Regions from separate parts of the Mesobacillus sp. ABV4_180 genome, predicted to be linked through region 3. Evidence: riboswitches for the same ligand, from Rfam matches in the RefSeq annotation. Region 3 holds a riboswitch; each other region holds the start of a gene.
What was found. A riboswitch is a leader RNA that binds a small molecule or an ion and turns the genes downstream of it on or off. The one in region 3 is predicted to bind S-adenosylmethionine.
Positions count from the first base shown of each region.

Region 1: linked by a shared signal. The riboswitch ahead of ACXAEA_RS19900 (trans-sulfuration enzyme family protein) and the one ahead of ACXAEA_RS05630 (methionine ABC transporter ATP-binding protein) in region 3 are both predicted to bind S-adenosylmethionine.
Region 2: linked by a shared signal. The riboswitch ahead of ACXAEA_RS04525 (methionine ABC transporter ATP-binding protein) and the one ahead of ACXAEA_RS05630 (methionine ABC transporter ATP-binding protein) in region 3 are both predicted to bind S-adenosylmethionine.

Region 1 covers NZ_JBSWTJ010000001.1:3,890,720-3,898,130, forward strand. The annotation lists gene ACXAEA_RS19885 (hypothetical protein) at 1-407, opposite strand, end outside; gene ACXAEA_RS19890 (general stress protein) at 664-1,224, opposite strand; gene ACXAEA_RS19895 (methyl-accepting chemotaxis protein) at 1,306-2,607, opposite strand; gene ACXAEA_RS19900 (trans-sulfuration enzyme family protein) at 2,709-3,851, opposite strand; SAM riboswitch class I at 3,923-4,023, opposite strand; gene ACXAEA_RS19905 (CBS domain-containing protein) at 4,136-5,116, opposite strand; gene ACXAEA_RS19910 (YitT family protein) at 5,303-6,169, shown strand; gene ACXAEA_RS19915 (hypothetical protein) at 6,415-6,549, opposite strand; gene ACXAEA_RS19920 (amidase family protein) at 6,574-7,411, opposite strand, start outside.
Region 2 covers NZ_JBSWTJ010000001.1:928,034-935,444, forward strand. The annotation lists gene ACXAEA_RS04520 (O-acetylhomoserine aminocarboxypropyltransferase/cysteine synthase family protein) at 1-1,156, shown strand, start outside; SAM riboswitch class I at 1,270-1,383, shown strand; gene ACXAEA_RS04525 (methionine ABC transporter ATP-binding protein) at 1,613-2,638, shown strand; gene ACXAEA_RS04530 (methionine ABC transporter permease) at 2,631-3,299, shown strand; gene ACXAEA_RS04535 (MetQ/NlpA family ABC transporter substrate-binding protein) at 3,314-4,147, shown strand; gene ACXAEA_RS04540 (carboxymuconolactone decarboxylase family protein) at 4,263-4,634, shown strand; gene ACXAEA_RS04545 (YuzK family famiily protein) at 4,913-5,065, shown strand; gene sufC (Fe-S cluster assembly ATPase SufC) at 6,106-6,891, shown strand; gene sufD (Fe-S cluster assembly protein SufD) at 6,910-7,411, shown strand, end outside.
Region 3 covers NZ_JBSWTJ010000001.1:1,134,715-1,142,125, reverse strand. The annotation lists gene ACXAEA_RS05640 (amino acid ABC transporter substrate-binding protein) at 1-272, opposite strand, end outside; gene ACXAEA_RS05635 (alpha/beta fold hydrolase) at 493-1,272, opposite strand; SAM riboswitch class I at 1,609-1,711, shown strand; SAM riboswitch class I at 1,802-1,907, shown strand; gene ACXAEA_RS05630 (methionine ABC transporter ATP-binding protein) at 2,019-3,050, shown strand; gene ACXAEA_RS05625 (methionine ABC transporter permease) at 3,040-3,690, shown strand; gene ACXAEA_RS05620 (MetQ/NlpA family ABC transporter substrate-binding protein) at 3,707-4,543, shown strand; gene ACXAEA_RS05615 (M20 family metallopeptidase) at 4,735-5,949, shown strand; gene ACXAEA_RS05610 (hypothetical protein) at 6,178-6,300, opposite strand; gene brnQ (branched-chain amino acid transport system II carrier protein) at 6,729-7,411, shown strand, end outside.

The DNA.
Region 1 (7,411 bases), 2.8 Mb from region 3:
TCATACTTTAAACCTGTGACATTAGAGCATGGATCTGTATATGGGCACATGAAGTTTGGATTAGACGAAGGGAATGAGCAGTCGACAGGGGTCTCTGGAACAGGGATATTCTTTGCATCAGCAGAATAGATGTCTCCTTTGAAACATCTCAAACGGCTAAAGCCTCCCTCCATTCCCAGCACCCAGTTGTTCAATGGATAATAGGAACCTATATTTGTAATCTGGTAATCCCAGCGGTATCCATCAGTTAGAGGGACTACTCCAAGAAACGTGACCACATATAATGTTGAACCATGATAATCTAAAACACTGTATGAATAGGGAGAAGTACGGCCGGTTGGTTTGGATACATGCATGGAATAATTAGAGTCGGATCCCGAGTTTCTCCTATTGCTGTCATAATTCATTTGACTCACATCCTTTATATAAACTAAAGACGGATAGTCGTCCTCATTATTAAAGTATGCAAGCCTTCATATCTTGTATAGGTGATTAGCTTTTCTCATTAAAAAAGGCTTACTAAGACAAGCGGAAGCGCCTTGGGCAGCCCCGACAAGCGCTGGAGCTGGACAATTCTCGAAGTGAACTGTACGCTATTTTACTTTTACAACAATGCCAAAAGGCTGCCAAATGAATGGCAGCCCTTTTTATGACAATATCTTATTAAAAATCTCTAGGGTTGTTCAATCGAGTATTCGCAGGGTTGTCCGAAGTCAGGGGTGCGTCAACCGGATTTTCCAAACCAGTTGTCCTTGTTGTATCATTTAACCCAACACGGTTCTCATCGCGTTCGACGACGACAAGAATCTTCCCTTCTTTTACATAGCCTTCGTAACGCTCAGCTTCATCTTCCGGAATACCCATACCAATCAATGCTCCAGCCAATCCGCCAGCACCAGCGCCAACTGCCGCGCCTGTCAGTGTCGCAGCGATAGGACCAGCAGCAACGATTGGCCCGATACCAGGAATCGCAAGCGCTCCGATACCAGCCAGTAATCCCGTAAGGCCGCCTAAAATGCCGCCTGTTGCTGCACCAGCAGCAAGACCTTCCTCAGTCTTCGTTCCGGTTGCTTCGTTGATGTGATCAACCTCATCATCGTTTTTACCGATAACCGAGATGTCTTCCGTTGAATAGCCCTGTCTTTTCAGATCCTCAACTGCCTGGATTGCATCACGTTCGTTATCGTATACTCCAACTAGGTGTTTTTCATGTTCATAGTTCATAAATAAAAGCCTCCTTTAGACGAGTAGTCCTTTTTAAAGATACCCGCATACAGGAGGCGTAAACATGATGTCGAACGATAATCAGTTATTGCGATAACCAGAAACAGCTTCCCTAAGTACAGTAGAGATTTTCTTCAGGTTTTCCGCGGTAGCAGTGATTTCCCTGACCGTTTCTCCTTGGTTAATAAGCCCTGCAGCCATCTCGGTGATTCCTTCTGAATTTGTGTGCAGAATGGCCGTTGTTTCTCTGTTCATCGATGTCAACTCAAAGGTTTGCTTCTTTAAGTCGTCAGCATAGTTTGCAACCCTGCCGATTTCTCGCTGAATAGAGAGGATGCCTTCCCTCATTTCACCATACTCAGTTTGTACATTGGAAAATAACCTGCTCCCTTTTTGAACTTCTGCGCTCCCGCTAGCCATGACATCTACCATGTTTTTTATTTCCCCTCGAACACTTTCAATGACTTCTTGAATTTGTTTTGAAGCCAATAGCGACTGTTCAGCTAATGCCCGGACTTCACCTGCAACCACAGCAAATCCTTTACCTTGTTCCCCGGCACGAGCCGCTTCAATTGCAGCATTCAATGCCAGCAGATTCGTCTGATTCGCAATACCAGAAATAATGTTGACGATTTGATCAATTTTATTTGTCTTCTCTGCCAATTGTTCTGCATCAATCGCAGCCTGGCTTGTGATCTGGTCCATATGTCCAATTTGCGTGCTTGTTCCGTCGATCAGCTCCATACCCTTCTTGCTTTTAGATACGTTTTCCGAGGACATTTCATCAATCAGATTAGCAAGTTCTGCTATTTCCCTGATTCGTTTTTCCATTCTATCGACAACTTTACTCAAATAAACTGATTGCTTATGTTGCAGTTCTGCCCCAGCAGAGACTTGCAAAATGGAAGAATTGATCCTTTCACTCTCTATTTCATGGCCTTGGGAATTATCATAAAGCTTGATAGATGAATCATGCAGCAATTCTGTATTGCTTTGGCATTCAGCAACAAGAACCTTTAACTGATCGACCATTTCATTGAAATGAGAGGTCAGCTTCCCGATTTCATCCATTGACCGGTTCTCGAGATGGACCGATAAATCACCAGTGGCCATTTTCCGAGTGGCTTCCGTCAGAAGATCGATTGGCCTGAAAACATTCTTGAACAATATGATGATAAAAACAAGACAGCCTATCGAAATGAGTGTACCGGCGATTGCAGTTGAATAAAAGCTCTTTGACACAAGTTCCGCCGGGTCTGGGCTTCCTTTATATTTATTGAGCAAGTAAAAATTATAAGTTGTTGATATGGCATATACGAAAAATAACATGCCAAAAAAAGCGAATACCTTGGTTTTTAACGAAAGATTAATGAACCTCCGCATGTTCTCCACTCCTGTTAAACCCTTCAAACCTATTAGGGTATGAAAAGTATGATATCAATATAATATCAAAATTGTTGGAGTTTTTTTCTATTTATACCAATTTATTTTTCAGATTTCGCAAGTGCTGACTCAAATTGTTCAATAATATCGGCAGCATTCTCAATTCCAACTGATATCCGGACTAATCCATAGGTAATCCCCAGTTCTTTCTGTGCCTCTGGCGGAAGGGCACGGTGGGATGTTTTCAGCGGGTGGGATACGGTTGTTTCAACACCGGCAAGTGTCGGAACAATTTTTACCCAGCCTAGCGATTTAAAAAATTGATTTGTGTCCACATGCTCGGCAAGCTCGATCGTGACAATGGCCCCGAACCCTTTTTCACCTTCAGCGAAAGGATAATATACCTTTGCGACTTTCTCGTTTTCACGCAGTTTTTCAGCAAGCATCCTCGCATTTTCCGACTGAGCCTTCATTCTTAATGCCAGTGTCTTCAATCCTCTGCAAGTAAGCCAGGCTTCGAATGGACTCAGGTTCGCACCGAGATTCACGATTCTAGCACGTGCTTCAGTGATTAAATCCTTGCGGCCTACTACGACTCCTGAAGTGACATCGCTATGGCCGCCAATATATTTCGTGGCACTATGGACGACAAGGTCCGCACCGAGCAAATACGGACGCACATGGAGCGGCGTGGCAAAAGTATTATCCACCAGAACGGTGAGATTATGTTTCTTGGCCAGCTCAATGACCTCTTCCAGGTTTTCGACCCGAAGTAGCGGATTGGTAATGGATTCCGTGTATACTAGCTTTGTATTTTCCCTGATTGCCGCTTCAACATTGCTCAGGTCGGAAAACGGGATAAATGTCGTCTCGATGCCAAATCGTTCAAGCTCTGATTTTAGCATATGGAAGCTGCCTCCATAGACATCATCTGCCGCGACAATGTGGTCGCCGCTCTTCACCACAGCCAGGACGCCAGCAAGAATCGCCGACAGCCCAGAAGATGCCGCCACTCCATCCTCCGCATGCTCAAGTGCTGCAACGGATTGTCCCAATTCATCCGTGTTCGGGTTCCCTACCCTCGAGTACAAATAATCTCCTTCACCCTGGTAAAAGCCCTCCAGCTCATCCAGATCGTTAAATGTAAAAGCCGATGTCTGATAAATCGGCGTTGCCTTACTTTTAATCCCCTTCGGTTTGTTATGTATCGAATGAAGCACTTCTGTTTCGAAATTTCCTGCCATCTCGCCCACCTGCTTTTTCTGTAATGTAAAAAAACCTCTCCAATAAGAAGAGGTTTCGCGCGCAGCATCCCCTCTTATCTTCAGACGTGAATCTTCAGGAATTAGCACCTTTCACCGAAATGAAGGTTGCCGGGCTTCACAGGGCCTGTCCCTCTGCCGCTCTGGATAAGAGTTATTTCAATTTTTAAATATCATTTGTAATAGGCAGTATATCAGCAAGGCAGGCGCCTCGTCAATGTGGAACCGCCTTGATTAATTGACCACCGAAAAGAGTGTATATGAGGTTAATCCTCCGCAGGGTCACTGTCAAGCAAGTCCCAGGGAGTAATTACGCCGACCGGCTTCCCGTGGCGGTCTCCCGTTTCAGTGATGATGACTGCCTGGAGCTTCTTTCCTCTCGTGTGATAGCGTTCAAATAGTTCTTCGATATGATAAAGTGAAGCATCTTTATCGACAAAAGTAACGAAATAATTTTTGTCTTTCTTCAATAATTCTTTCACTCGCACATCTTCAATCGTCACGACATTATCCGAAAAATGCTTCGCCATCCACTGGATGATCTCTGTCGAAGTCAACAAGGCAACATATTTATCATCTTTGTCATAGACAGGGAATCTTGTAAAATCAAACTTGTTGATCACTTTTAGAACATCTTTAAGATAAGCATCTTCATAATAGTAGAATACCGGGCTGGTCGCGATTGAAAGTGCGGTCTGTGGCTTTTCGAATTCCCTGCATATCTCCTCGATTCGTTCAACAACTTCAATATGAGGCTCGGCGATATAATAATCCGCGTTCACCCGCTCATGGACAATCGCATTCCTCAGCTTGGCGAACTGGTGCAGCTCACTCTTATACTTCCTGATCAAAGATTGATTCTTATAGCCAGAGTAAAGCAGCTCGACGAACGCATCACTGTCCGTCCCCTTCACCATTTCCTTCAAAGCCTTATGAATCCTGTTGAAAGCCGTCTCGAATTTCCCAGACTGCTCTTTATGCTTTACTTCATGGTCCTTATTCTGTGCTTTATTTTGGGACTTGCTTCTGTTATCTTTGTTTGACGTTTCACTTACATTATTATTTGAGGATGTTTTCGCATTTTCTTTCCGCTTAAGTTTGTGTTCATCCATTTCCTTTTCTTTAGGTTTCGGGCTTGTGCGAATATATGGTTTATTGTTGTGTTTTTTATGCGTTTTTTCAGCCTTTCGGTTTGAAGATGGCTGTTGTTTCTTTTGTCTATTTTTAACTTGAGTATCGTTAGCCAACATGGTCCCTCCAAAAATCAAATATCTTACGCTTCTTCAATACCCATAAATGCAGATCTTCTAATCCTGGTTATATAATCTAAAAATACCAGAAACACATGATGAATTGCCTTTTATTTTTGAAGTTTATCAAAGTTTGCTACAATTAATACATTGATTATCTATATGAAAAGGGTTTGATTCATTATGGCAGCAACGAAGAAAAAAAGAGTTATAAAAGAAATTACACAGCTTGTAACGATTACATTGGGTGCTGTTATAGCGGCATTTGGTCTGGATATGTTCCTCGTGCCAAACGCAATCCTTGATGGCGGGGTCATCGGGCTCTCGATAATTGCAGCAGAGTTAACCAATGTGTCGATGAGTATCTTCCTGATTATTCTAAACCTGCCGTTCCTGTATATCGGTTACCGCAGAATGGGATGGAAGTTCACATTGCGCACGCTTTATGGTGTCATCGTTCTATCCGGTGCGACAGCTTATTTACATCATTTTGACCCAGTCACAGATGATTTATTTTTAGCGACCATCATTGGCGCGGTCATCCTCGGAACCGGCGTCGGCCTAGTCATCCGTGCAGGCGGAGCGTTGGACGGAACGGAAATCATCGCCATCCTCGTCAGCAAAAAGCGCACCGTGTCCGTCGGCCAGATCGTCATGATCATGAATTTGTTCATCTTTATTCTGGCAGCATTGCTCGTATTCAGCTGGGAGACAGCGATGTACTCGATTATCACTTATTTTATTGCGTTTAAAATGATTGATGTCGTCGTGGAAGGTATGGAAGAACTGAAATCGGTCACGATCATTTCCGATGTTCCAGAGGAAATTGCAGAAGAATTGCTGAAGCAGCTGGGACGAGGCATGACCTATATCCAGGGACAGGGCGTTTTTTCAAACGAACCGAAAAAAATCATCTATACGATCGTCAGCCGGATTGAATTATCGACGTTGCGCTCCGTCGTGAATGATATCGACCCAAATGCATTAGTTGCCATCGAAAACGTGGCCGATGTTTCGGGGAGTAATTTTGATAAGGGGACAGGTCATTAATCCGGTTTGGCAAAAATAACTACAACATTCGGCTTATCACTCCGGGTCAGGTCTGAATCTCTACGATTTCGAGCAAAATCTCTATGAAATTTGATTTATTCTCTACAATTTTGAACAAATCACTACGAATCCGTTTTTACCACTACGGTTTTATTTGAATCACTACGAAATACAGCATAATCACTACATTTCCGCAATCTAAAAAAAAAAACAGTGCCCTGGCGACTCGCCTGGGCACTTTGCAATTAATCGATCGGGTTGTTTAGCTTCTTTTCTTTTTGGCCGGTTGTGAACTCGACTAGTTCTTCCGGTGTGTTATTTCCTTTTTTCTTGTTGTTGTTGCGCTGGGCGTTAGCGTTGCCGAGCTTTGTTTTACCCATGCTTCCTCGCTCCTTTTGATGGATTCAAGAAGTAGTATGGATTTTTTTATCGGCGTTTATTCCAAGTTCGGGTGCACGGCGCACCCTGGTTGCCTGCTCGTATGCATAGGCAAGCTTAATCAATAACGGTTCGCTGAAGGCAGTTCCGGTAAAAGTAATGCCGACTGGCTCTCCTTCAGAAGTAAAGGCAGTCGGAACCGTTACAGACGGGTATCCAGCCTTAGACCCGATCGTCGATCCGTCCATCGGGAACAATACGGCGTCGACACTGTATTCCTTCAATACATAGTCGATCCCCTGCTCCCTGGACATATAGAGATTGTATTCGAGTTGCTCCAGGTATTCAGCTTCTGTCAAAGTTCCGCTTGTTGCTTCGGATTTCAGCAGGACTTCCTGTCCGTATTTCAGCGTTTTCTCAGCATGCTGGTTGTTAAAATCTATAACATCAGCCAGCGTCCTGATTGTTACATTTGGAGCCAACCCATTCAGATAGGCATTCAAGTCTGCTTTGAACTCATGGCTTAAAACCTTATTGCCCCACTTCGCTTTGGCTGCTGGAACCTCAGCTTCCACTACCTCGGCTCCAAGCTCTTTAAGCTTATCAACAGCATTTTGGAAAATCTGCTCCTGCTCCTCGGTTAATTGACCAATATACTCTTCCCTGGCAACAGCTATTTTTGCTCCTTTTAAACCTTGATCATCCAATAGGTCATTGAACTCCGGCAAAGTAACCATGGTTGCAGGGTCCTGATCATCCCGCCCGGCAATCGCTTCTAATAGATAAACCGCATCCTTCACTGTCCTCGCCATTGGTCCAGCCGTGTCTTGGGTGTGGGCGATCGGGATGATCCCGCTGCGGCTG
Region 2 (7,411 bases), 210 kb from region 3:
GTCAGGTTATATTTACTCAAGGATACATAACCCGACTGTGACAGCTCTTGAGGAAAAAGTTGCCCTCCTTGAGGGGGGAGTTGGAGCCCTTGCGCTTTCAAGCGGCATGGCTGCCATCACACTGTCGATTCTCAATGTTGCGCATGCTGGTGATGAGGTCGTTGCAGCTTCCAACCTTTATGGTGGAACCTATAATTTATTTGCTGTTACACTGCCAAAATACGGCATAAAGGTTCATTTTGTTGATCCTGAAAACCCGGAAAACTTTAGGAAAGCCATTACTCCTGACACAAAAGCTGTCTTCGCGGAAACAATCGGGAACCCTAGTTTAAGGGTTTTGGATATCGAGGCTGTCGCTGACATCGCCCATGAAGCCGGCGTTCCGCTGATTATAGATAACACGTTTGCAACTCCATTTCTATGCCGTCCGATCGAACATGGAGCGGACATTGTCATCCATTCCGCAACGAAATGGCTGTTAGGCAATGGTACCGTCCTTGGCGGCATCATTGTGGATGGAGGTAAATTTGATTGGAAGTCTCCTAAATTCCCGGGTTTCAACGAACCTGATGGAAGTTATCATAATATCGTGTATAGCGAAGCCATTGGAGCTGCTGCATACATTGTAAAGGCCAGGGTCCAGCTTCTCCGTGATCTCGGGCCATCTATTAGCCCTCAGAGTGCTTTCCAATTCAATCTGGGAATTGAGACATTGCATGTCCGCATGAAGGAGCATGTCGCAAATACCCAAAAAGTCGTGGACTATCTCGAGTCGCATCCTGCGGTTACCTGGGTCTCTTACCCTGGCCATGATTCTCATCCTGATAAAGAGCTTGCTGAACGGTACCTGCCAAAAGGGGCTGGAGCCGTAGTCGTTTTTGGAATAGAAGGAGGAAGAAAGGCAGGTGCGACGCTGATCAATTCTGTGAAATTGTGGTCCCACCTCGCGAATGTTGGCGATGCAAAGAGCCTGATTATCCATCCGGCAAGCACGACCCACCAGCAACTGGACGCGGATGGGCTGAAGGCGGCTGGCGTACCGGAAGATTTAATCCGCCTCTCCGTCGGCATTGAAAATAGTGATGATATCATCGAGGACCTGGAACAGGCGATTGAAAAAGCAACTGGAGTACCTGCTGTATCGGCGAAGGTTTAATTATCCAATACATTCCAAATAATATTTAAAAATAATTTTGTTGACACCCTTTTTTATTCCGTGCTAAAATCACACTCGTACCTTAAAAACCGATTAAATAATTTAATAGCGTGCTCTTATCAAGAGAGGTGGAGGGAAGTGCCCTATGAAGCCCGGCAACCGTCAATAAGCTTGCTTATTGAAATGGTGCCAATTCACTCAAAGCGGATTGCTTTGGCAGATGAGAGAAAGGATACCCCCTACAATTATGCCTTTCTGCTCACTTGCAGAAAGGCTTTTATTATTTTACAAGCATTATTTGATCTTCTCGTCCTTTTACCGGTTTCAGTCATGCTCCCTCTTAACGTAAAGTTTGAATTATTTTCGTTGGGGAATGGGAAACTAGATTGATAACCTTCTCAGGCATATTAGGCGATTTAAACGGTTTTAAAAAGAGTTGTAAAGAGGGTGAGTCAATTGATCACGATAAAAAAGGCAAAGAAGATTTATCCTTCCAAAAAAGGAGAAGTCAAAGCAGTAGATGATGTGAACCTCGAAGTCAAAGAAGGTGAGATCTTTGGGGTCATTGGATACAGCGGTGCGGGGAAAAGTACATTGATCCGAATGCTGAACGGCCTCGAAATTCCAACTTCAGGTTCCGTCGTTGTGGCTGGAAGGGAAGTTTCAAGGATCAAAGGAGCGGAATTGCGAAAAGCACGCCAGGAAATCAGCATGATTTTTCAGCACTTCAATCTGTTATGGTCAAGAACGGTTGCAGAAAACATTGCTTTCCCGCTCGAAATTGCCGGTGTGCCAAAGGCAGAGAGGGATAAAAGGGTAAAAGAACTGATCGAGCTTGTTGGGCTTGAAGGCCGTGGAGATGCTTATCCTTCACAGTTGAGCGGTGGACAAAAGCAAAGGGTTGGAATTGCCAGGGCCCTTGCGAACAATCCAAAAGTACTCCTGGGTGACGAAGCGACATCAGCGCTTGACCCCCAGACAACCGACCAAATCCTGGACCTGCTGGTGGATATCAATAAGAGATTAGGTCTTACGATTGTCCTGATTACGCACGAAATGCATGTGATCCGAAAGATATGCCACCGGGTTGCGGTGATGGAAGGCGGAAAGATTGTTGAAACAGGACCTGTACTGGAAGTGTTCAAAAACCCTCAGCAGCCAATCACCAAACGGTTCGTCCAGCAGGTGACTGAACCCGAAGAAACGAAGGAAACAGTCGACCATTTGCTATCCCGCTATCCGCATGGCCGAGTTGTCCAGCTGACATTTGTGGGTGAAGGAGCAGAACAGCCTCTTATCACCAATTTGATTCGCGAGTTCCCGATCATGGTCAATATTGTCCAGGGGAAAATTTCGCAGACGCAAAACGGGTCCTATGGTACTCTGTTCATCCATCTGGATGGAGAAGAGGGCGACCTGGACCGCGCCATCGAATATATTGGCAAGCAGGAAGTCGGCGTGGAGGTGATTTCAAATGGCTGAAAATTTATTTCCTAATGTCAATTGGGACCGGATGTGGGAAGCGACAGTTGAAACACTGTACATGAGTGCTATTTCGGTTGTAGCCACCTTCATTCTTGGAGCCATTTTAGGTCTATTGCTTTTCCTGACTTCCAGAGGGAATATATGGGAAAATAAGTCGATTAATTTAGTGTTAAGTGCATTTGTTAACATATTCAGGTCGATACCTTTCATCATCCTGATTGTCCTGCTGATTCCTTTTACAAAGCTCATCGTTGGTTCAATGATTGGAGAGAACGCAGCATTGCCAGCATTGATCATCGGGTCAGCTCCTTTTTACGCAAGAATGGTCGAAATTGGACTGCGTGAGATTGATAAAGGAGTCATCGAAGCAGCGAAGTCAATGGGCGCGAAAACAACGACGATCATCTGGAAGGTGCTTCTTCCAGAATCAATGCCTGCACTTGTTTCAGGAATTACCGTTACTGCAATTGCCCTTGTCAGCTACACAGCGATGGCTGGTGTAATTGGAGCAGGAGGTTTGGGAAACCTCGCTTATATGGAAGGTTTCCAGCGCAGCCGGAACGATGTCACGCTAATGGCGACCATCATCATCCTGGTTATCGTATTTTTAATTCAGTTCATCGGTGATGTCATCACTAGAAAATTAGATAAAAGATAAAGGAGAGATACTAAATGAAAAAGTGGTTATTGGCGCTAATAGCATTAGTTTTAACAGCAGGGCTTACAGCTTGCGGAACATCTGGGGAAAATTCCGAAGGCAGCAAGGAAGAAAGCAAGAAGATCGTTGTTGGTGCATCTAACGTACCACATGCCGAAATACTTGAGGAAGCTAAGTCCCTTCTTGAGGAAAAAGGCTATGAATTGGAAATCAAGACATTCAACGATTATGTTGTACCTAACCAGGCATTGGATTCAAAGGAACTTGATGCAAACTACTTCCAGCACATTCCTTATCTTGAATCTCAAATGGCGGAGCATGGATATAAGTTTGAAAATGCAGGCGGAATTCACATCGAGCCAATCGGTGTCTACTCTAAAGACCATACAACTCTTGAAGACCTGCCAGAGGGTGCTCACATCATCATGAGCAGCTCAGTAGCAGACCATGGCCGTATTCTGACAATGCTTGAAAAAGAAGGCTTGATCACTCTTAAGGATGGCGTTGAAAAAGTTAAAGCAACAATCGATGACATTGCAGAAAACCCTAAGAAACTGAAGTTTGACACTGAATACGAAGCAGCATTGCTTCCACAGATCTTCAATAACGGAGAAGGCGACGCAGTTCTAATTAACTCTAACTACGCAATCGACGCGGGTCTTAATCCATTGAAGGATTCTATCGCGATCGAGGAAAGTGACTCTCCATACGTGAACGTCATCGCAGTACGTGAAGGTGACAAAGACAAGCCGGCAATCAAGGCACTTGTCGAAGTTCTTCACTCAAAAGAAATCCAGGACTTCATCCTTGAAAAGTATGAAGGTGCTGTCGTTCCGGTAAAAGAATAGTAGAAAACAGAAAAGCAGGCGGCGCCTGCTTTTTCTATTTGATTCACATCCCTCGCATAACCCGCTCTGAAATCTAACATACTAACCGAGAAATATTCAGATTGGAGTGAAAGCAATGGAACATCATTATGAACCCCGGAATTCTACTGAAGCAGCTTTGCATGAATATAAGCATGGGCTTGGCATCTTTACACAGAGAATGCCTGAGCTTGCACAACATTATAATGCTTTTACAGAAGTGTGCTTTCAGGAAGGAACCCTCACACAGAAGGAAAAGCAGCTTATTGCTTTAGGAATATCTTTATATTCACAGGATGAATTTTGCATTATTTATCATTTAAAAGGGTGCCTTGACCAGGGTGCGACTGAGGAACAAATTTTAGAAGCAGTAGGAGTTACTGCTGCATTTGGCGGCGGTGCTGCAATGAGCCAGGCAGTCACGCTTGTCCAGGAAGCGATGGCTGAGCTGAATCATTTAAAACAGTAAAATATACCTAAAAGCCTGTTAGTGCGGCTAAAATGGGTTGGCAGATTTGCAGGATAGGCTCCGATCCGGAGGGATTTGCCAGTATTGTAAGAATTCAAGAGCTGAGGTACCCTTAAACCTCCATATTCCATCACATCCAAAAATTAATGGTTTTAACCGCTTTGATAGTGGTAAATAAAAAGTGTTACCATTGCAATATCAAAAAAATCGCTGATCAAAGCGAAAAACCGAAGGGATGATTCACTATTAGTCAGCTAAAACTGAACTACACAAGTGAAATGGAAAAAGCCATGCATGGAGCTCATGGAATCAGTTATGAGGTTTACAGCATGAACCATGACGCAAGGATGGAAGTCGAGAGAAGACGTGAAAAGGATTATATCCAAAGCCAGCGGATGATTTCGGATCTGGAAAGAAAAGTCCACTCGTAAGGATAGGATATATATAATAGAAGAAATGAATTGGAACCAGTGTCGTTTATGCACTGGTTTCTTTATTATTAACAGGGTAATGAAGGACATAAATCGGTATGGAAACGGGAACGTGTCCGTCATGAAGGTGATGAAGGACAGAAATCGGTATGGAAACGGGAAAAGTGTCCGTCATGAAGGTGATGAAGGACAGAAATCGGTAAGGAAACGGGAAAAGTGTCCGTCATGAAGGTGATGAAGGACAGAAATCGTTGTGAAAATGGAAAAAGTGTCCGTCATGAGGGTGATGAAGGACAGGAATCGGTAAGGAAACGGGAAAAGTGTCCGTCATGTGGGTGATGAAGGACAGAAATCGTTGTAGAAAAGGGAAAAGTGTCCGTCATGAGAATGATGAAGGACAGAAATCGTTGTGGAAACGAGAAAAGTGTCCGTCATAAGGGTGATGAAGGACAGGATCGTGATGACCAAAGAGAAATATGTCCTTCATTTGGGTTTATGTCCTGCCTTGATTCCGTCCAAGTACATTTTTTTATTACAGCAGGTAAAAATAAAATGATGTACAAGCTATGAGCGGATAAACCGACTTGCAGGGCTTGGTCTGTTAGAATGAGAGTGTGGTTTTGTCGCCTTTCAGCGGGCTGAAATGCGGTGGTGGGGGAAGTGGAAAGAAGGCAAGTTTCATGCTGTTGATTCTTCAATCAAAACATTCAAAACTTAATTTTTGCAGATTTTTGGCTCACTTTTGTGAAGCTTACGCTTCACAGGCTTTTCAGCTTGAGGCTGAAAAGCTGCCGAGTGGAAGGGGAAACACTGCGAGCAAATGCGTTTGCTCGGTCGTTTCCCCTTCCACTCGGCATGAGCCAAAAATCATATTTATATTTTGACAAGAATCAACAGGTTCCGTTGTATTTCTTTCCACTTTTAAAGTGTTGCTAACACTTTTCATTTGTTATAAGATTGTAATGAGAATAAAATGAGAATAGAGCTAAAGACGGCTGAAGTCGGCTTAAAATCTTTTCTATATTGACGGAGGTATTATTATGGCAGGATCTGTATTATCAATTAAGGACCTTCACGTTGAGATTGAAGGTAAAGAGATATTAAAAGGTGTGAACCTTGAAGTTAAGGGTGGAGAAATCCACGCGATCATGGGACCAAACGGTACTGGTAAGTCTACTTTGTCTTCTTCTATCATGGGTCATCCTAAATATGAAGTAACTAGCGGTTCTGTTAACCTTGATGGCGAAGATGTTCTTGAAATGGAAGTTGACGAGAGAGCACGCGCTGGCTTGTTCCTTGCTATGCAATATCCAAGCGAAATCAGCGGTGTAACGAATGCTGACTTCCTTCGTTCTGCTGTGAACAGCCGCCTTGGCGAAGGCAATGAAATTTCACTTATGAAATTCATCCGCAAAATGGATAAGCAAATGGAATTCCTTGAAATGGATCTTGATATGGCACAGCGTTATCTTAACGAAGGTTTCTCCGGCGGTGAAAAGAAGCGTAACGAGATTCTTCAATTGATGATGCTTGAACCTAAAATCGCGATCCTTGACGAAATTGACTCAGGACTTGATATCGATGCATTGAAGGTTGTTTCTAAAGGAATCAACGAAATGCGCGGCGAAGATTTCGGCTGCTTGATCATCACTCACTACCAGCGCCTTCTTGATTACATCACTCCTGACTATGTACACGTCATGATGCAGGGCCGCATTGTGAAGTCCGGCGGACCGGAACTTGCACAGCGCTTAGAAGCAGAAGGATACGACTGGATTAAAAAAGAACTAGGCATCGAAGACGAAACAGTTGGGCAAGAAGCTTAAGCGTTGGGGGGATTTATAATGACTACGGAAACGAAATGGGCTTTTGACCAGGAGTACATTACTTCCTTCTCAAAAGAAATGAACGAACCGGAATGGCTGACACAGCTTCGAGTTCAATCTCTTGATAAAGCTGAAGATCTTTCCATGCCAAAACCGGATAAGACGAAAATTGATAAATGGAATTTCACTAAATTTGAAAAGCTGCTTGTGAAAAGCGATGTTTTTTCATCAATCGATGAACTTCCTGAGGAAGTAAAAGCACTTGTTGACCAGGAGGCAAAGGATAATAGCCTTTATGTACAACGCAACAACAAGCCAGCATACCTGCAGCTTTCAAAAGAAATGCAGGAACAAGGTGTAATTTTTACAGATATTTTCACGGCGGCTCGCGAATATAGCGACCTTCTGAAGAAATACTTCATGACTGCGGTTAAAACAGATGAGCACCGTTTGACTGCTCTTCACGCAGCATTCATGAACGGCGGAGCATTCCTGTATGTTCCTAAAAATGTTCAAATCC
Region 3 (7,411 bases):
TTGACTCCAAGTCTTTTAGCGACTTCAGTTGCAATTTCAACATCAAATCCTGTGAGTTTTCCGCTCTCGTCATGGAAAGTGAAAGGTGGATATGTACCCTCTGTTCCAACAAGAAGGACCCCTTCCTTTTCAACCTTCTCAAGAACTGCATTCTCTTTGTCGGTAGCATCGTTCCCCTGTGGCACTTCATCGGACTCATTCTTTCCACCGCAGCCTGCCATCATCAGGACTGCAGTTAGGATCAAAACAAAAAGTAAAGATAATTTCCTCATTTTAATTCCTCCTATTTAGGTTGGTTTTATCGGATTAGTAAATCATAAATCAATTTTCTTTTTCCGTCAAAAGATAATTCTTATTTAATTTCCCTCAAAATTTTTTTGTTTATTACTCAGATAAAAATTAGACAAAAGAAAATGACGTATGTCATTTCATACGTCATTTTTCGTGTGCATTTTTAATGAATTTCACTACTAAACTTTTACAGCCAGATCGCTAAATAAACTGTGTCAGCAGCTGGTTGAACTTGTCCCGTTCTTCCCAGAAAGCACCATGTCCACTATACTGAAAAGGAACAAGCTGTGAATTCCTTATTTTTCGATTTTGTTCTTGCGCTTGTGCAAAAGGTATCACTTTGTCATGAATGCCGTGAATAATTAATGTTGGTACTTCTATTTTTGGAAGGTCAGCATGCAGGTTTTCACCTCTTAATAAAACGATGACTGACGCTGTGGACCAACCTGCGGCCTGTAGTCCCATTTGAAAGAACCAGTCGGAAAACTGAGGAGAAATATATTGAAAGAAAAAAGTATCAATTATTCCCTGCATCATCTTCGGGCGGTCGTTTAATGCTTCTTTAAGCAATTTGCCTGCATTTTCGGCTGTAAATCCTGTTGGGGCTGCAGCATCAACAAGGACCAGCCTTGATACTCCGTAACCATTGTACCGGGACATATATCTGATTGCGATCGCACCTCCAGTAGAGTGGCCAACCAGGGCAAAATTATTTAATTGAAGTGTCTCAACTACCGCGCGGATATCATCGGCCAATCGGTCAAAAGTGTATCCAGACATTGGTTTATCCGAATTCCCGAAGCCCCTCCAGTCTATCCCGATGCAACGGTACCCCATGGATGGAAGAACATTAAATTGATATTCAAACTGTTTATGGCTCAACGGCCAGCCATGCAAGAAAACAATGGTCTTGCTTCCTCCAGGATTAATGTCTTCAACATACAAATTCACACCTTGTTCTACAGTAACAAAGTAACCCATGCCCAAGCCTCCTCGATGAAAGTGGTATCGAGCATAAGATATTCATTTTTTTAACATAGGTGATTACCTAGAACTAAGGAAGGTTGAGGAAGCTAACTTGAAAAAAGGTAAAACCTAAAGCAAACTAATTTCCATCAACGAAAGATGGTGTAGCAAAAGATATAAAACTTTTGGGCACCTTCTTTTAATTTTTTCAACGGCTGGATCTCACCTCATCCTTATAATCCGAATTTCCCATTTTCCAAATTTCGAGAAAAATTCCAAATAAAATGATTGACACTTTCTCTATGCCACAGTAAAGTAATAAACAAGATTTAAAACCGAATATTCGTTACCTTCTTATCAAGAGAGGTTGAGGGACTGGCCCTATGACACCTCGGCAGCGGACTCCTTTTGGAATCTGTGCCAAATCCAGCAAGCGCAGCTTGACAGATAAGAAGAGGCCAACTTTTTAATTTGATGTCCTCTTCTTTCTGAAGGGGATTTTTATTTTTCCGGAATTCCCTACCTACAACTATATATCAATACTTTCTTATCAAGAGAGGCGGAGGGACTGGCCCTATGAAGCCTCGGCAGCGGACCCCTTATGGGGGACTGTGCCAAATCCAGCAAGCAAAAGGCTTGGGAGATAAGAAGAGAAGTTTGTCCTGTATTTTTTCAGGCGTGCCCTCTTCCTATTTCCGGGAAGAGGGCTTTTTTGTTAATTGAAAAAGCATGGATGAACCATCTACAAAGGAGGCAGAAAGGTGATTACTTTTCAGAAAGTAGAAAAAGTATACGAAAGCCGCGGGCAAAAGGTAGCCGCGCTAAATGGAATTGATTTAGAAATTAACGAAGGCGAAATATTTGGAGTCATTGGTTTTAGCGGCGCAGGAAAAAGTTCATTGATCCGCTGCGTGAATTTATTGGAACGTCCGACTTCAGGACAGGTGATTGTTGATGGCTGCGACCTGACTTCCCTTTCTGTAAAAGAGGTCAGGGAGATTAAAAGGAATATCGGGATGGTATTCCAGCATTTCAATCTCTTAAATTCGAAAACCGTTTTTGATAATGTGGCCATGCCGCTGGTCCTCGCAAAAATTCCAAAGGCACAAATAAAAGAGCGGGTTCATCAGCTTCTTGAATTTGTCGGCCTTGCTGATAAAGCAGACAGTTATCCGGATCAGCTATCCGGCGGCCAAAAGCAGCGGATTGGAATAGCACGGGCACTGGCAACCCAGCCGAAAATCCTGCTGTGTGACGAAGCGACTTCTGCACTTGATCCGCAGACAACAAGCTCCATTCTTCAGCTTTTGAAAAAAATCAACAAGGAGTACAACATCACCATTTTAATCATTACCCATGAGATGTCAGTCATCCGTGAAATTTGTGATCGCGTGGCTGTCATTGAAGAAGGAAGAATTATTGAGGAAGGCACTGTCTTTGATGTCTTTTCTGCTCCGAAAACGAAAACGGCAAGGAACTTTGTCAGCTCCATCATGAATGACACTATCCCAGATTCAGTTCGAACGATTATTGATGGGCACTCCGGGCTTCAAAAGGTATTCCGAATCAATTTTGTCGGTGATTCAGCCGGCCAGCCGCTTTTATCACAGCTTGCAAAGAAATTTGATGTAAATATCAATGTTCTTTTTGGAAATATTACCGAGCTTCAGGGCACCCCATTCGGAAACCTGATCGTCGAGTTTCAGGGCAGTGATAAAGAAATTTTACGGGCTCTAAATTTTATCGGCCAGCAAAAAGTAAGCATAAAGGAAGTGAAAGCACATGCTAGTTAATTCAGAACAAATCATTCAGGCATTAGTAGAGACTCTCCAGATGGTTGCGTTCTCGCTGCTGTTCTCGGCAGTCCTTGGAGTGCCTCTTGGAATTGCTCTCGTCGTGACACGGAAAGGACATTTGCTTGAAAACGCTCCGGTCTTCAATGTCCTGAATGGCATCATCAACGTGTTCCGCTCGGTGCCATTCATCATCTTACTGGTAGCGATAATCCCAATTACCAGATTTCTTGTTGGTACATCCATTGGCACCGCTGCGGCAGTCGTCCCGCTTGTCTTTTATGCAGGGCCGTATATTGCAAGATTAGTAGAGAATTCTCTTTTGGAAGTGGACCCGGGTGTCATCGAAGCTGCAGAATCAATGGGCGCTACTCCCTGGCAGATCGTTTTTAAATTCATTATCCCTGAAGCGCTGAGCTCTCTTATCCTCGCCTTCACGATTGCAACAGTCGGATTGATTGGCGCTTCGGCCATGGCAGGAGCAATCGGCGGCGGCGGCCTGGGGGATCTGGCTATTACTTATGGCTATCAGCGTTTTGATACAACAACGATGCTCATTACAGTAGGAATTTTGATTGTGTTGGTCCAGGGCCTTCAATCGCTTGGAAATATTACAGCTAAAAAAATCAGAAGAAGATAATCAGGAGGAAACCAAAATGAAAAAATTACTTTTAACCCTTATCGTACTTACATTGGCAGCATTCAGCACGGCATGCTCAAGCTCATCAACATCCGCAAAAAGCGGAGAAACAGTTAAAGTCAAACTTGGCGTCAGCGGTATGGATCACCGTGTATGGGATTTCGTCGCTAAAAAAGCTGAAAAAGAAGGGATTGACGTGGAAATCGTCACCTTCTCAGACTACGTGCAGCCGAACCTTGCTCTTGCCGAAGGCGAATTGGATGCCAACTCATTCCAGACTGTTTCTTATTTTGACGCTTTTATCAAGGAACATAATATTAACCTTGTACCTATTGCTACTACGTTGATTGCACCAATGGGAATTTATTCAGATAAATTCAAGGATGTAAATGACATCCCTAAAGGCGGCAAAATAGCCCTCGCCAATGAAGCGACTAACATGGGCAGAGGCCTTCTTCTGCTGCAGGAAGCTGGTTTGATCAAGCTAGAGGATGGATTCGATGGTATTGGGTCCCTGGATAAAATCGTTGAAAACCCCAAGAATCTTGAGTTTGTTACAATTGTTGCCGGCCAGACTCCAAGGGTATTGCCAGATGTTGCGGCTTCAATCATCAACAACGGAATTGCAGTTGACGCAGGATTCACACCCAAGAAGGATGCCATCTTCCTCGAAAGTGCAACCGCAACTCCATATATCAACATCATTGCTGTTCGGGAAGAGGACAAAAACAACAAAATATTGAAGAGGTTAGCTGAACTTTACCAGCAGGACGACACAAAAGAATTCATCGAGAAGGAATACAAAGGAAATACGATTCCTACCTTCGTTCCGCTTAGTGAGATTGGCTGGTAATCTACATCGATTGCCGCGAAGTTCATCAGGATTATCAGGAAGCTTCCCTGCATTATTAACATCATGGTAAAAAAGGATTTCTGTAACCTTGACTGCGAAAAAGCCCCCTAAGCTGGGGTAAAAGACAGCTGCTTAAATGGGCGGACACATCCCTTCCGCCCCTAAAATAACAAAATCAAGGAGGAATTAGGATGTCAACACCTGTAAAATCACTAAAGGAATTAAAGGATGTTATTGTTGAAAATGTAGAACTAAACAAAGATCTTTATCTATCAACCAGCCACGCAATCCATGAACGTCCGGAAATCGGCAATGAAGAGTTTTTCGCTTCTGCCCAGCTGATCAAGATTTTGGAGGATGAAGGCTTTGAAGTTAACAAGGCTGTAGCGGGGCATGAGACATCCTTTGTGGCGCGCAAAAAGTCTGATAAACCTGGTCCCTCCATCGCTTTTCTTGCAGAATATGATGCTCTTCCAGGAATAGGCCATGCTTGCGGACATAATATCATAGGAACTACAAGTGTTGCAGCAGCAATTGCTCTAAGCAAAGTGCTTGATGAAACCGGCGGTGAAGCAGTCGTTTTTGGAACGCCTGCCGAAGAGGGTGGTCCCAACGGCAGTGCCAAAGGCAGTTTTGTAAAACATGGACTAGTGGAAGGTATCGATGCCGCATTGATGCTCCACCCGTCTGGACAAACAAGATTGACAACCGGCTCCCTTGCTGTTGACCCGCTTGACTTTGAATATATCGGAAAGCCGGCGCACGCAGCTGCATCCCCTCATGAAGGAATAAATGCATTGGATGCGGTGATACAGCTTTTCAATGGAATAAACGCACTAAGACAGCAGCTTCATGATGATGTAAGAATTCATGGGATCATCACCCATGGTGGTGATGCACCGAATATCATTCCTGAATATGCAAAAGCCAGGTTCTTCATCCGTGCTGCAACAAGAAGCAGATTGAATGAAGTAACACGTCGCGTAAAAGCAGTAGCTGAAGGAGCAGCTCTTGCAACCGGAGCAAAGCTAAACGTCATTGCTTTCCAAAACGAAGTCGATAACATTCTATTGAATGATCGATATAATGAAGTGTTTAAAAGTGTTATTGAGGAACTAGGTGAAACGGTAGCAACTGAAGAAAGGAGCGGCATTGGCTCGACGGATGCCGGGAACATCAGCCAGGTGGTACCAACCATCCACCCTTACATCAAAATCGGTCCGGATGAACTCGTTGCGCACACCGTTCCATTCCGTGAAGCTGCTGCTTCTCCACAAGGAGACGAAGCCCTTCTTAAAGGAGCAAAGGCACTGGCCTTGACAGCCTTTCAGCTGATTACAGACGAAGTATTATTGAAGGAGATCAAGGCTGAATTTCAGCTGAGAAAAGCAACTGAGATTAAATAGTATAGATAAGAATATGAACAGGGGTGTTCCTGTCATCTATTTACTTATAACATACTCTTCTATTAATGTAAGACTCTTGCAGACGAAACCTCGCCCTGTATAGTAGACACTTATTAAATAGTCTACTGCAGGGTCTTTATTTATTTCCATAGGTAAAAACCCAATAGGATGGTTAAGACTTCTCGCCAATTCATACCACTAAAATCACACAAAAAAAACAGAAGCAAACTACTTCTGTTCTTTGGGTTCAGCCATGCTGATTAAAAAATCTATTGCTTCCATTTCTTCCTTCGTCAAATAACGGCCAGTTTCCGGATTTTTTAAAATTGCTTTTGCTTGTTCGATCGTCATTAAATTCTCTCCTGATATTAATTTCTTACCTCTTAACTATCGGAACAAACTAGCAAATTTTAAACAGCATCTTTTGAACAATTTAAAACATGGATCAAGACTCTCCCTGCTAGAGTGGCAATGATAGCCCTTCCATGCATTTTAAAAATAAGAACTGCTTTCTTTTAATTCTAAAAATACTAAAAACTTAATTGACTTGTGAAGAGTAAGTATATATAGTATTGAGTATTATTCTTCTTTGGGTAGTCGCGGACAGAAGATCGTTTTTAATTTCCTTTTGTGAGATACTGAACATTTTTTACCTTTGCATTATCTTTAAACTGGTTAGAAGATGTCCTACTAAAATTATTAAAGCATTCTCCCAACACAACTAAAAAAGAAGAAACTACGACATAATTAACTACATCTAGAAGAGGAGAGAATTTTTAATGCAGCAAAAAATACCGTTTTCAACCTATGCACTTATTGGAACCATGCTATTCGGAATGTACTTTGGCGCAGGGAATCTGATATTCCCTATCCAATTAGGACAGCTGGCAGGCACAAACTTTTGGCCAGCTTTAATTGGCTTTTTGGTAACAGCCATCGGCCTGCCATTTTTGGGTATTTTGGCGATTGGTCTTTCCGGAAGTACTGGCCTGCGCGATCTAGCCAGCAGAGTACATCCTATATTTGGTGTTGCCTTTGCAGCGGTTCTTTACTTAACGATTGGGCCGTTTTTTGCAATACCGCGCACCGCTACTGTGCCTTTTGTTGTTGGGTTTGAGCCCTATATAAATTCAGGGCATGCTGGCATATGGCTCGGGCTCTTCAGCTTCGCCTTCTTTGCCATCGTTTACTTTTTCTCCCTTCATCCTGCAAAAGTCATGGACTACATTGGAAAATATTTAACACCAGCCTTTCTCTTTTTCTTATCAGTTTTGATTGGAATCTCTATCATTAAGCCGATGGGGAATTTCGGGGAACCGACCGGCGCTTATGCCAATCTGGCATTTATTACAGGATTCAAAGAAGGCTATAATACAATGGATGCCCTTGCTTCGCTAGCATTCGGGATTGTTGTGATCAATGCCATTAAGGGACTTGGCATCACGAATACAAAGGATATCGC